DNA from 3 places in the Gelidibacter sp. genome. Region 3 is predicted to be linked to each of the others. Evidence: riboswitches for the same ligand, from Rfam matches in the RefSeq annotation. Region 3 holds a riboswitch; each other region holds the start of a gene.
The links. Region 3 has a riboswitch for S-adenosylmethionine ahead of ACOH2D_RS07455 (homocysteine S-methyltransferase family protein). Riboswitches for the same ligand answer to the same signal wherever they lie in the genome.

Region 1 (4,291 bases), on a different contig from region 3:
GGGCGTTAGCGTTTATCAATTGGGGAATTATGGGACGGCTAGAAAATTGCTTTGGGAGGAAGCGGAATAGGGGAATGTTGAGGATGGGTAAATTTGATTTTCTTTCTTGAAGTGGCTAATAAAGCACTTTGGAAGTAGATAAAACAGATAAATACCTAGGAAAGTTAAATATGCTTTTCTGACCTTTTCTAACTAAGAATAACCATCGTTATACTCGTGCACTATTAGCGATATATCTATATGAAACCAACTAACTCATAAAATCAGCCACAGCGTTCCGCCACATACAAAGCCAAAGCAATAAGGAATTTTATTAGCCACAGGGTGGCATAATATTAATATCGGTTAGTATGAGCGATTTTCAGAAAGGCTCAACGATAATGTGAGGTAAAGAATGCTTCCTGTAAATTAAACTAGTGTTTTTTGCTCTTTAACAGTTAGAATAACTCCGAGTATTAGAAAGGTTAGGAAAACAGTATACAGCACAAAAAACGTCGTGTGAATTGAGGTTAATAATATTCCCAATGCTAAAAACATATGTAGACATGAGCTTATAATAATTCCTACTGTTCCGATGGTAAAAAAAGGATGAAAATTTTTCATGATAATTTACTTATTATGATTAATATTTTGGTTTTTAAATTATTCTTTGAGATGGCAGTATTCTTTTAGTTAGCGCCCGCTGTGGCTCGTATGATTCGAAAGGTGTTGCTGTTAACATGACGCCGAACTTTTTCTTAATCCTGGTCTTCTTGGTGTCAACGCCATGTCAAAATCTTGTAATAAAAAAAAATATGTTTTTCTCTATTTTCGTCCATTATTCTTCGTCCGTCTCCAATAAAAATATAAGATGATAATAACAATTGGCAGAATAATAAAGACAATCACATCAAATGGTGTTGTAAAATCAAGAGGAATATCATCTGCAGAATTCGGTGTGCCTGTTGGGGATTGTAGAAGTAATGGATATATTGAATTTACCATAGTTAAATTTGAATATTAATAAGTCAATTTACGAAATAATTTTCTTAGTCTGTTCTATAAAGCATCTATAAAAACCATAAGTTGGCTGGAGTTTTCGACTCGTGTTAGTTTTTAAACTTGAACCTCTTTTTTAAACGCAATAAACAGGATAGTAGAGACCAAAAGCAATACCAAATACCACGCATTTCCCACCAAATCAAAGTAGCTGAGGTTTCCTTTGGCAAAACTTAAAATCATTAATACTTGCGCGCCATAAGGTAAAAGACCTTGGGTAATACAGGCAAAAATATCTAGAATAGAGGCGGTGCGTTTATTTTCCAATCCGTATTCGTCATTTATGGATTTTGCAATAGAACCGGAAATAATGATAGACACGGTATTATTGGCAATGGCCATATTAATGCTAGAAACCAGAGCTGCAACCCCTAATTGTGCGGACTTCTTGTTCTTTATCAAGGTTTTTATTTTGGTTAAAATAAATTCAATACCTCCATTATAAGCCACTAAAGCTGCCAAGCCGCCAGTTAATAAAGAAAGAAGAAATATTTCGGTCATGCTGGTAAATCCTGTGTAAGCTAATTGTGTAAATTCAATAACTGAAAAGTCGCCATAGAACAAACCTAATAAGCCTGCCGAAATAACACCTAAGACCAAAGTCGCAAATACATTTATCCCGATGACGGATAATGTAATCACTATCAAATACGGCACAATTTTTAGAATAGAATAGGTATAGGTCACTGTTTCTGAAGTATCCGTTTCCAAATGTAAACCCTGATAAATGAGAATGCCAATCGTGGCCAGTGCTGCGGGTGCGGCTATCTTAATGTTCGCTTTAAATTTATCGCTCATATTTACCCCCAAAGATTGTGTGGCTGCAATGGTGGTGTCGGAGATGACCGATAAATTATCACCAAACATAGCGCCGCCCAATAGTGCGCCGCATAGAATACCAAGCGAAAAATCGGCAGCCTCGCCGAAACCTATAACAATGGGTATCAGGGCTACAATAGATCCCACTGAAGTTCCGGTAGATACCGATAAAAAAGCGGCAATTACAAAAACGCCCACATAAATGTATTGGATATTAATGAGATCCAATCCCAAGTGCACAATGGTATCTACGCTGCCAGTGGCATTTGTGACGGTGGCAAACGCACCGGCCAATAGGTAAATCAAGCACATGGTCAGGATTTTACTGTCGCCACAGCCTTCTAAAAGTATATCGATCTTTGAGTTTATGGATTGTTTAAACATCACAAACGCTACAATAATCCCTGCAATGACAGCAATAGGAGCAGGGAGCGCATAGAAATCATTTTGAATGGTACCAACACTTAAAAAGGTGATGATAAATACAAAAAAAGGTACTAAAGCTTTAAAACTTGGTGTAATCTTTGTCATGAGTCTTGTTTTGCAGAACCACAAAAAGAGTATCGCAGCAAATATTTAGGAAGATAGGCAACGTTTTTTCCAAAGTATTTGGCTTATCGATTTCAGCACCTTGCTCGTTTTGCAGGTTGCTATCTCTTTTGAAGATTCTTGATAATTAAGTGTGCAAAACTAAGGGATTTTATAGTATTAAAAGACAAAGTTGAGGTTTTTATTTACGCTAACACGAGCGGGACGCTCGCGCTAGCTATAAATTAACGCTCGCGCTAGCCTTTATAGATAAAAAATAAATTATCTAAAATCTGTTGGCGCGGGCGTCCCGCCCGTGCCCATTATAAACAATACTAAATTTAAAAGAAGTACAAAGTCATCCAATAAACCCAATTTCGTCGATTGGAATAACTGCATCGAGTTCGACATAATTTCGAGCACTACTGTATTTCCATCCCCAGGGTTCAGTTACTAAGCCTGCTTTTACAGGATTCTTGTGGATATAATCAAACTTTTGCTTTATTACTGGGGTACTACATAACTCTATAGGCTGGTTGTTTTGTTGCCAAAACTGATATTCTTTGACATTGCTGTTCTTTTCGCCTGCCTTTTTAAACATCTCTAGCATCCATTCGCGTCGGCTCTCCTTAGGATATTCCTTAATATTTGCAATCATTTTCTTGGAAGTAAAACCTTTAAAATCTCTTAACAATCCACCCGGATCTTCGTTTTTATCCTGAAACAAAAGATGTACATGATTTGGCATGATACAGTATGCAAATAATAACATTCCTTTGTGGTTCCGACAAAAACTTAGGCTGTCCGTGATGACCTTGAAATGAGTTTCACGCGTAAATACAGCAACCCAATTGACTACGGCAAACGACACAAAATAGGCCGCAGAGGGATTATTAAACTTATACTTTCTACTCATGGCTTTAGGTAAAACCTAAAGATATGACAAAATTGGTTTGGATTTTTGGATTTACGCTAGCACGAGCGGCACGCTCGCGCTAGCGTTTTATTAATCTTCAATTGCAGCAATATGACCATTGCTATAAATGCAACGCCAATGATTAACGACAAAATGCCTATTTCATGAGATATCGACGCTAAATCGCCACCATAAAAGGCGACTTTTCGAAATCCGCTTAAGAACTGAGTTACTGGAATGAATTGTGCCACATTGGTAATTAGCGAAGGAATCGCTTCTGTTGGCCAGGTAAATCCACTTAAGATAAAGGCAGGCGTGGAGATGACCATTAATAATTCGGTGGCTTTCAATTGGCTCGGAATGGCGATCGAGAATAGCATCCCAATGCATATGGACGCCAAGGTTAAAAGCACGGTTAATACTAACATCGGGAAATTTAAAATGTCGGCAGTTATCTTGAAATAAGAGAAGAATGACGCAACAATCAACCACATGAATGGTAGCATGATCAAAAATGGGGTGGCCTTCAATAAAATAAGATACAACGACGACCTTTTGTTTTGCACCAGCGTCGCAAAATATCCATCTTCATAATCTCTTGAAAACGCCAAGGCCATGGCTAAAAATATGATCTGTTGCATAATCGCCGCCAAAATACCCGGTAACATAAACGTGACATAGTTGCCCGCTGAGTTGTAGAGTTTGTTGAAGTTAATTTTAAAACTTTCGTAAGACGCTTTGGCTTGATCGGGATGCATACCCTGTTTTTTAAGGCCTTCCATTTCGAAGCCAGCATTCATGGTCATCAACACGACATTGATATTATTACTGGCGGTATTCGCATTTAAAATATTCGCCATATTCAAATCTACACGAATTTCAGGATGTCTTTTTTGTAACACATCTTTTTCAAATCCTACAGGCAAAGTAATGACTGCGGCGTATTGCTCAGTAGGCATTTCGGCGACGATATTACCAGGCGTTGACCGA
Region 2 (4,291 bases), on a different contig from region 3:
TATTAGACAGGGGAAAGGCGATTATAATGAGGTGTTGTATACGTGGGACGGAAAATATTTAAGGCAGGGGAAAGGTGTGTATAATACGGTTTTGGCCACTTATGACGGTAAATATTTTCGTCAAGGCAAAGGTGATTACAACACAGTTTTATCAACTTGGGACGGTAAATATTTAAGATTAGGAAAAGGAGATTATAACGATGTGCTTTGTACATGGGACGGTGAATTCATTCGACAAGGCAAAGGCGATTATAACACGGTTTTATACACTTTTGATGGTAAATATCTGCGTCAAGGAAAAGGCAGTTACAACACCGTTTTATACACGATTACGGGCGAAATTCCGATTGAAGTTTTAACTTTTATTGTCAATTAACTCAGAATTTGAGACGAGAGTTTTGTGCGTGTGAATTTAGAAAAACTCGTAAAAATTTACGACTTCTGAAAAAATGATGTAAAATATAAGCTCCGTCCGTATCAAAGAACGGAGCTCTTTACTAAATTTTTGAATAGTAATTTTTTAGACAGATGTAAATTTCTTTTCATCTAATATAAGTTCACCATCGTAGCTATAGGCTGCCAATATACCTCCTTTTGCTACGCTATAATCCAGACAACAAATATTATCTTGGTATAGCGAAGGTTTTCCTTCTAACCAATAATGCCCGAAGAAAACAATTTTGTCATCTTTTTTATAAAAATCTATTTCTTTCAAATTGACTACTTCTTCTGGAAGTTTATCATTTGTAGGCATACTAATGGTTTTGTAAGTCATTCCCGATGGTTCTACCCACCATTTTATTCTCATTTCATTTCGTAGGTGACCGTCTTTATCTGGCAATCGCCTGTCATTGGGTATGCTAATTTCCTTACCTTTCAAGGTATTCTCAATCGCGTCATACAATTCTGTTTCTTCCTTTACAGATTGAAATATTAAATCATCTGTTAGTCGGTTGTTGCTTAAATGTTTTTTTAGGTAGTCAATACTTTTATAATCCCAACAAGCGTGCACAGCTCTAAACGTTTCTGTTTCGTAGAATAGTGGTAATGTTTTAAACCATTCTAAATATTCTTCGTACTCTTCCTGTTTGTTTTTAAATTGTTCTAATGTCTCGTAGTGTTGAAGGATATTCTTAATTGAATGCTCTCGTAAGTGTCCTCCTTTAGGATCTTTAAAATGAAAAGTAAGAGCATTATATTCGTGATTACCCAATAACGCAATGGCACTACCATTGTCAGACATTTGTTTTACGATCTCTAAAGTCTCTCTAATTTTTGGACCTCTATCAATATAGTCGCCCACAAATAAAGCTTTTCTTTCAGGGTGTGAATAATAGTTGTCCTTTTTTGAATATCCCAATTTGGTAAGTAATTCTTCAAGTTCATCAGCGTACCCGTGTACGTCTCCAATTAAGTCAATCATTGTTTTTTGTTAGGTATTATTAGTTATACAATCGAGTAATATAACCATATCGCTAAGTGTTATCATTATAAATTATGATTTTAAAATTTCATCGAATTCAATGGCTACAACAAACGATAAGTTGATTTCATATAAAATCATTTAATACAAGTCTATGCACCAATCTTGTAGCGATAAACCTACTGTTAAAATTTTTATCAATTCGAACAACAGAGTAAGCATGTCCAAATTTTGAAATTGCAAACAGAGACTAAAACTCATGCATAATCGTGAGGTATTAGTTGAAAATTCTTACTATATTTGAGATATCATTACGAATCACGTGAAGTGATAGCAACCTGCTCAAACAGGCGAAGGTGCTAAAACAATGAGCCTATTTCTAGGAAAAATATGATTTATTCCTTTTATAGTATTTACCGATTACTGTGTTCTTATAACACAAAAACAACGTGATTAAAGTTCAAAGGTTTTCAAAAGAAACTCTGCGCAGGAAGCTGAGCGGAACTGCTATGGCGCTTGAAAACTAATTAAACTAAATTATAAATTAACATAAAGACAGTAATTATGACAGAAAAATTTAAAGACATCCCTGTAGAGGAAGACACTCAAATTATCGCAAGTGTTAAGGCTAACATCGCCGAATACGATGTGGTTTATCAAAAATGGCATTGGGATGGCATTTATGCAGAAAGCGTTATCTTCTTCAATGATGACGTCGCAGGGTTAACTGAAGAACAAATTAAAAAGGAAGTTGCGCTTTGTACGGATATGGTTAAGGAAAATTCTCAAATGACTTTTAATAAAGGAGATAAATATACCTTCGTGAATTTCAATTTTGTTTATAGCTAAAAATGTTTACTCATGACCTTAAAACAGATCTTACAAACCAATACGTGGTCTACTATTTTACCTGTGTTTTTGAAAACCTATCCTGAGGCAGAAGAAAACATTAAGGGATACCAAACTGTATTTGAAAAATTGGTAATAATGTCCCCCGAAGAAAACGATATGTCGATTGTCATAACCAAAGAAAAAGATGGCGAGGACGAGTATATTGACGTTTCAGGGGTACATAAGAATCCGAAAAACGAGGAGGGAACTTATTCACAAGCCATAGAGTTTACGCCGTGGCGAGAATGGCTGGGTATGGATATCAATAAAGAAACTTCAAACGATTTTTCTGGATTGGAAATCATTGTCCATTGTCTTTACGAAATGACCTTTGTAGGCTTTACCGAAGAAGTCATTCAAGAAAAAATCAATAGAATCGAAAAGAGTAGAAAGGAACGTGAATCAATGACTAAAGCAGAGAGAGATGCCACCGCGATTTCAGCAGAAGAGCTCTTCAAAGAATGGCTTGATGAAAACAACGATTAGCTGGTATTATCATTAGCGATCTCCATCACGAATTATAATTTTCTGGAAAATTATAAAAATGAATGGAATTAATAAAAATATACAATAAACAATAAAAAACTATTCTTAGTTAAACTAGGATATGAATCTTTAAATTGCGGGTATGGACTTGGTAATTTGATCAAGCTATCTACAAACGACTTATATTGAGTTTGATTATAGTAATACACATTTATAAAACTAACTAACTAATAACCAAAATGAAAAACAAAGACAAACAAATTACCTTTAGTGACGTACAATATCCAAAATACAACACCGCAATAATTGTGGTCGGCGGGGTCGGCACGGACAAACAATCGGTTATAGATAAATTGTCGGGAGAATGGGCTATACTAAATGATGAAACCGAAAAAACCATTCGGGAAGAAATTAGAAAAGCCGATCCTGAAAAGAAACCAAACATTGTTATCACTGATTGGGTCGAGGATGTCAGCGATTTCATAAACTGTACATTTGTACTTACTTATAAAATGGGATACGATGTTATAGACATTCATTTGGTCTGGAAGATTGAAGATGTTCAGGTCGCAATGGAGCAAAAACCTATTAGTGAAGATAAAGGCATGTCGGACGCCGTAATTAAGTCGTCATATTACATGATTGATAAATTGTGTAATGATATCATCGAGGGGAAATTGAGTTTAGAAAAAAATTTTGATGGTGATATTTGGTATATTGAAGATGATAGTGAAATCCTAATTAAGAATTCGGGACACCAATCGACTTCTATTAAGTAAGATACTCCAAGCAACATAACTGATTTTACACCAAAAGCATAATCATGTTCAAGTAATGAAATGAGCTTATAAATTTTTAATATAAAGAATCAAAATCAAAAGGGGAAGTTTCTCAAAAACTGTATCCCTTTTTTCTGTCATATAAGCTTCTTAACTTTCTGCACAGTACCTAAGCTAACATCACATAGTTTTGCCGTTTTGCGTAAAGACATCCCCGCATTAAGTTCTTTTATGACGTTGGTGTACTGACTAAGGAATTCTTTCTTGGTTTGAGTTGAACCTCTAACACGACCTTTATACGTTCCTTTGGCTTTTGCTATTGCAATACCTTCCCTTTGTCTTTCGAGCATGGTTTCCCTTTCCATTTCACCAATCTGACCCATAACAGTAGTTATTAGTTTAAAAGCGGGATTTGATTTATCTCCAATCCTACTTTCCAGCCCCAAAGAATCTATCTTGACGGTGACACCAGCTTTATCAAGTATTTGTAATGTCGTCAGGATGTCCAATAAATTTCTACCTAACCGATCCACCGCATGGACACTTATATAATTAATCTCACCGAGTGCAACAGAATAAAAAAGTTCTTTACCCTGTTCCCGTTTACTGAATGGTATCGATCCACTGCAAACATCGATGTATAGTTTTTCGTTCGGGTGATTGTTTATTAATTGCCTTTCGTGGTTTTGATTGGCTGTACTGATTCGGACAT
Region 3 (4,291 bases):
GCGGACTTGGTTATTCATTCGGCTACAAAATTGATTGATGGGCAAGGCCGTGTTCTTGGAGGCGTGACTGTCGGCAGAGCGGATTTAATGCGAGAAATTTATTTGTTTTCAAGAAATACTGGGCCAGCCTTATCGCCATTCAACGCTTGGATTCTTTCAAAAAGTTTAGAAACCTTAGGAGTTCGCGTCGATAGACATTGTGAAAATGCACTTAAAGTTGCTGAGTTTTTGGAAGCTCATGATAAGGTTGCTTTGGTGAAATATCCATTCTTAAAATCGCATCCACAATATGAGTTGGCCAAAAAACAAATGAAACAAGGTGGCAATGTTGTGGCCTTTGAAGTGAAAGGCGGCATGGAAGCGGGCCGTCAATTTCTGAATCATTTGAAAATGTTATCGCTTTCTGCCAATTTGGGCGATACACGTTCCATAGCCACGCATCCTGCAAGTACAACCCATAGCAAATTGAGCGAAGCTGACCGTTTGGAAACTGGAATTTCTGATGGATTAGTTCGGATTTCAGTTGGATTGGAGCATGTTGATGATATTATTGCCGATTTAAAACAGGCACTTGAGAGCGCTTAATATCATCAAGGAATTGAAGAGAGTCTTTCTGTAATGACGTTCTTTTAAGTTGGAGTTTTCTTGTTAATTTTACTTTAATATCTTTTTGCTACTCCTTAATAATGCGTAATATTGAAGGTATGAGCGCAACATCTAATTATCGAAATTCATTTACGAGTTATAATATTTGTCTAAAAGATACTGTAGAAACCTTTAGCAAAGCTCTTTTTTATATGCTATTCGATGAGGAATATCGAGAGCATAAAAGTCAGTTTGTTGAGGATACATTTCTTGAGATTACCTCAAAACTTCAATTAGATCATGGAGAAGCATTATGGCGTCAATTTGAAAGCCAGTTTACCAGTATTCGAAAAAAGCTTGATTTAGATGCGCTTGCTATACTTCAAGGAGATCCAGCGGCAAAGAATTTAACAGAAGTCTATTTGGCTTATCCAGGTTTTCATGCCATTGCCATCCATAGATTAAGTCATGCTTTATACAATCTGAAATCATTTGTTATTTCTCGGATGATGAGCGAGCATGTTCACGGGTTAACTGGTATTGATATTCATCCTGGAGCAACCATCGGTGATTCGTTTTATATCGATCACGGTACTGGGATTGTCATCGGCGAAACTGCAATCATCAAAAACAACGTAAAAATCTATCAAGGTGTGACCTTGGGTGGCCTTCAAATTAAAAAAAGTTTGTCAGCAACAAAACGACACCCAACTATTGAAGATAATGTCACTATTTATGCCAATGCAACCATATTAGGCGGAGATATTGTAATCGGTGCGAATAGTATTATTGGAGCCAATGTTTGGATAACCCAATCTATTCCTGCAAATTCCTTAGTCACCTATCAAACCGAAATACAAATTAGTACGCGCAACAAATGATTAGAAGTCAATCAATAATCGATCAAATTGGAAACACACCACTCATTGAAGTTAAAAACTTAATTTCAAAAAACGGAGTGCGCTTATTCCTGAAGTTGGAAGGAAAAAACCCTGGCGGAAGCGTCAAGGATCGAGCTGCTTTTAACATGATTTCTGAAGCCTTGACACGTGGTGAGATAAAAAAGGGCGATACTTTGGTGGAAGCCACTAGTGGGAATACGGGAATAGCCTTAGCATTTATTGCTCAATTATTGGAGTTGAAAATGGTTTTGATTATGCCGGAAAACTCTACGGAAGAGCGCATTAAAACGATGCGTGCTTATGGGGCCGAACTGATTTTGACTTCGGCTGATGAAGGTATTGAAGGCTCTCGCGATCTCGCGGAGCAATTGGAGCATGATAAAGGTTACTTTATGCTGAATCAATTTGCTAATGACGACAATTGGAAAGCTCATTACAAAACTACAGGGCCTGAAATATGGCGAGATACCAATGGCGAAATCACACATTTTGTATCCGCGATGGGAACGACTGGAACCATCATGGGGGTTTCCACCTTTTTGAAAGAGCATAATAAAAATATCAACATTGTTGGTGCACAACCAAAAGATGGGGCAAAAATACCTGGGATTAGAAAATGGCCTGAAGCTTATCTGCCCAAAATTTTTGACCGGTCTAAAGTAGATGAAATTATTGAAGTGAGCGAAGAGGAGGCAAAGCTCATGACTAACAGATTAGCTAAGGAAGAAGGTGTATTTGCGGGAATGAGCAGTGGCGGTTGCGTGGCAGCGGCTCTGAAAATTGCTGAAAAATTAGACCACGGAATTATTGTTGCCATTATTTGCGATATTGGGGACCGTTATTTATCTTCAAATTTATTTGATTAAAGTTGGTGAACCATTTTTTATGACCTAAATTCGCCTAAGTTCTTATTATTAATATTTGTTATCACGAAAGGCAGAGGGATTAGACCCATTGAAGCCTTAGCAACCCTTAATTCCTGCGTAGACGGGAATCTTTAAGAAGGTGCTAAATTCTACTTTATTCTGAAGTTATTTCAGGATTTAGACAGATAACCAAAGTGTATTTTCCTCTCACTTTCCTGATGACATTTTTATTTTTTTTACAAAATGTCAGATTTACAAAATTTATTACAACATCGTATTTTAGTTTTAGATGGCGCCATGGGCACTATGCTACAACGCTATAATTTTTCGGAAGAAGATTTTCGCGGGGAGCGTTTCAAAGATTATCCAAGTTCGCTTAAAGGCAATAATGATTTATTGTCATTGACGCAGCCACAAGCTATTGCTGATATACATCGTCAATATTTTGAAGCCGGTGCTGATATTGTGGAAACTAATACATTTTCCGGTACTACCATTGCCATGGCAGATTATAATATGGAGCATTTGGTTTACGAACTGAATTTTGAATCCGCTAAAATTGCCAAACAAATTGCAGATGAATTTACCAAAGCCAATCCTGAAAAATCGCGTTTTGTGGCGGGAAGTATTGGACCAACGAACAAAACTGCAAGTCTATCGCCAGACGTTAATAAGCCGGAATTTCGTGCCATTACGTTTGACGAATTGCGCATTGCTTACAAACAGCAAGTGGAAGCTCTGATTGACGGTGGTGTTGATCTGCTTTTGGTAGAAACTATCTTTGATACCTTAAATGCAAAAGCCGCTTTATTTGCGATCGAAGAAGTCAAAGAAGACCGAAATATTGACATTCCCATCATGGTTTCCGGAACGATTACCGATGCCTCAGGACGAACACTTTCTGGGCAAACTGTTGAAGCTTTTTTGATGTCCGTTTCCCATATTCCTTTATTAAGCGTCGGATTTAATTGTGCGCTTGGAGCTGACCAATTACAACCTTATTTACAACGTTTATCCAACGAAACCGAATTTTATACTTCTGCGCATCCCAATGCGGGCTTGCCAAATGCTTTTGGAGAGTATGAGCAAACAGCAAAAGAAATGAACGTGCTGATAGAAGAATACCTCAAAGATGGTTTGATCAATATCATTGGCGGTTGTTGCGGTACGACGCCAGAGCATATAAAGCTGATTGCGGATACCGCTAAGAATTATAAACCACGACGAGTCAATGTGCTAGCGTAAATAATTCCTTCCCTCTTGCATTGAGCTTGTCGAAATGAAGGGAAGGTGAATTCATCCCGCGAAATCGGGATGAAGACGGAAGGGTTGTTTTAAAAGATCAAAATGAATAATTCTTAACACCTTTAGGTCTTGAAAAGTTCCTGTGAAAGATGGAACCCTTTAGTTTCAGCGAAGCTAAATCTTATGAATAGAAAGAAAATGAAGAAACAAAACAAATACTTAACACTTTCAGGTCTCGAGCCATTAATAGTCACTCCTGAGAGTAATTTTATAAACGTCGGCGAGCGCACCAACGTCACAGGATCACGTAAGTTTTTACGTCTTATAAAAGACGAAAAGTACAGTGAAGCCTTAGATGTAGCGCGTGATCAGGTGGAAGGCGGTGCCCAAATCATCGACGTCAATATGGATGAAGGCATGTTGGATGGCGTTTTTGCTATGACCAAATTTTTGAATTTGATTGCCTCTGAGCCAGATATTGCCAAGTTACCGATCATGATTGATAGTTCCAAATGGGAAATCATTGAAGCGGGCTTAAAAGTTGTGCAAGGGAAATCGGTGGTTAACTCCATCAGTTTAAAGGAAGGCGAAGCCACTTTTATTCATCACGCTAAATTGGTAAAACGTTATGGTGCGGCTGTGATTGTCATGGCATTTGATGAAGACGGACAAGCCGATACTTATCAACGCCGA

Region 1: linked by a shared signal. The riboswitch ahead of ACOH2D_RS08750 (Na+/H+ antiporter NhaC family protein) and the one ahead of ACOH2D_RS07455 (homocysteine S-methyltransferase family protein) in region 3 are both predicted to bind S-adenosylmethionine.
Region 2: linked by a shared signal. The riboswitch ahead of ACOH2D_RS00405 (hypothetical protein) and the one ahead of ACOH2D_RS07455 (homocysteine S-methyltransferase family protein) in region 3 are both predicted to bind S-adenosylmethionine.

What each region holds. Positions count from the first base shown of each region.
Region 1 covers NZ_JBMDWE010000014.1:4,274-8,564, reverse strand. Annotated here, with positions in the region: gene ACOH2D_RS08755 (hypothetical protein) at 1-70, shown strand, start outside; gene ACOH2D_RS08750 (Na+/H+ antiporter NhaC family protein) at 1,096-2,388, opposite strand; SAM-I-IV-variant riboswitch at 2,442-2,538, opposite strand; gene ACOH2D_RS08745 (REP-associated tyrosine transposase) at 2,744-3,301, opposite strand; gene ACOH2D_RS08740 (ABC transporter permease) at 3,358-4,291, opposite strand, start outside.
Region 2 covers NZ_JBMDWE010000001.1:89,990-94,280, reverse strand. Annotated here, with positions in the region: gene ACOH2D_RS00415 (6-fold beta flower protein) at 1-376, shown strand, start outside; gene ACOH2D_RS00410 (metallophosphoesterase) at 521-1,423, opposite strand; SAM-I-IV-variant riboswitch at 1,727-1,823, shown strand; gene ACOH2D_RS00405 (hypothetical protein) at 1,988-2,272, shown strand; gene ACOH2D_RS00400 (DUF6557 family protein) at 2,285-2,800, shown strand; gene ACOH2D_RS00395 (hypothetical protein) at 3,040-3,579, shown strand; gene ACOH2D_RS00390 (recombinase family protein) at 3,717-4,291, opposite strand, start outside.
Region 3 covers NZ_JBMDWE010000011.1:15,153-19,443, reverse strand. Annotated here, with positions in the region: gene ACOH2D_RS07470 (trans-sulfuration enzyme family protein) at 1-585, shown strand, start outside; gene epsC (serine O-acetyltransferase EpsC) at 687-1,466, shown strand; gene cysM (cysteine synthase CysM) at 1,463-2,353, shown strand; SAM riboswitch class I at 2,409-2,545, shown strand; gene ACOH2D_RS07455 (homocysteine S-methyltransferase family protein) at 2,597-3,598, shown strand; gene metH (methionine synthase) at 3,782-4,291, shown strand, end outside.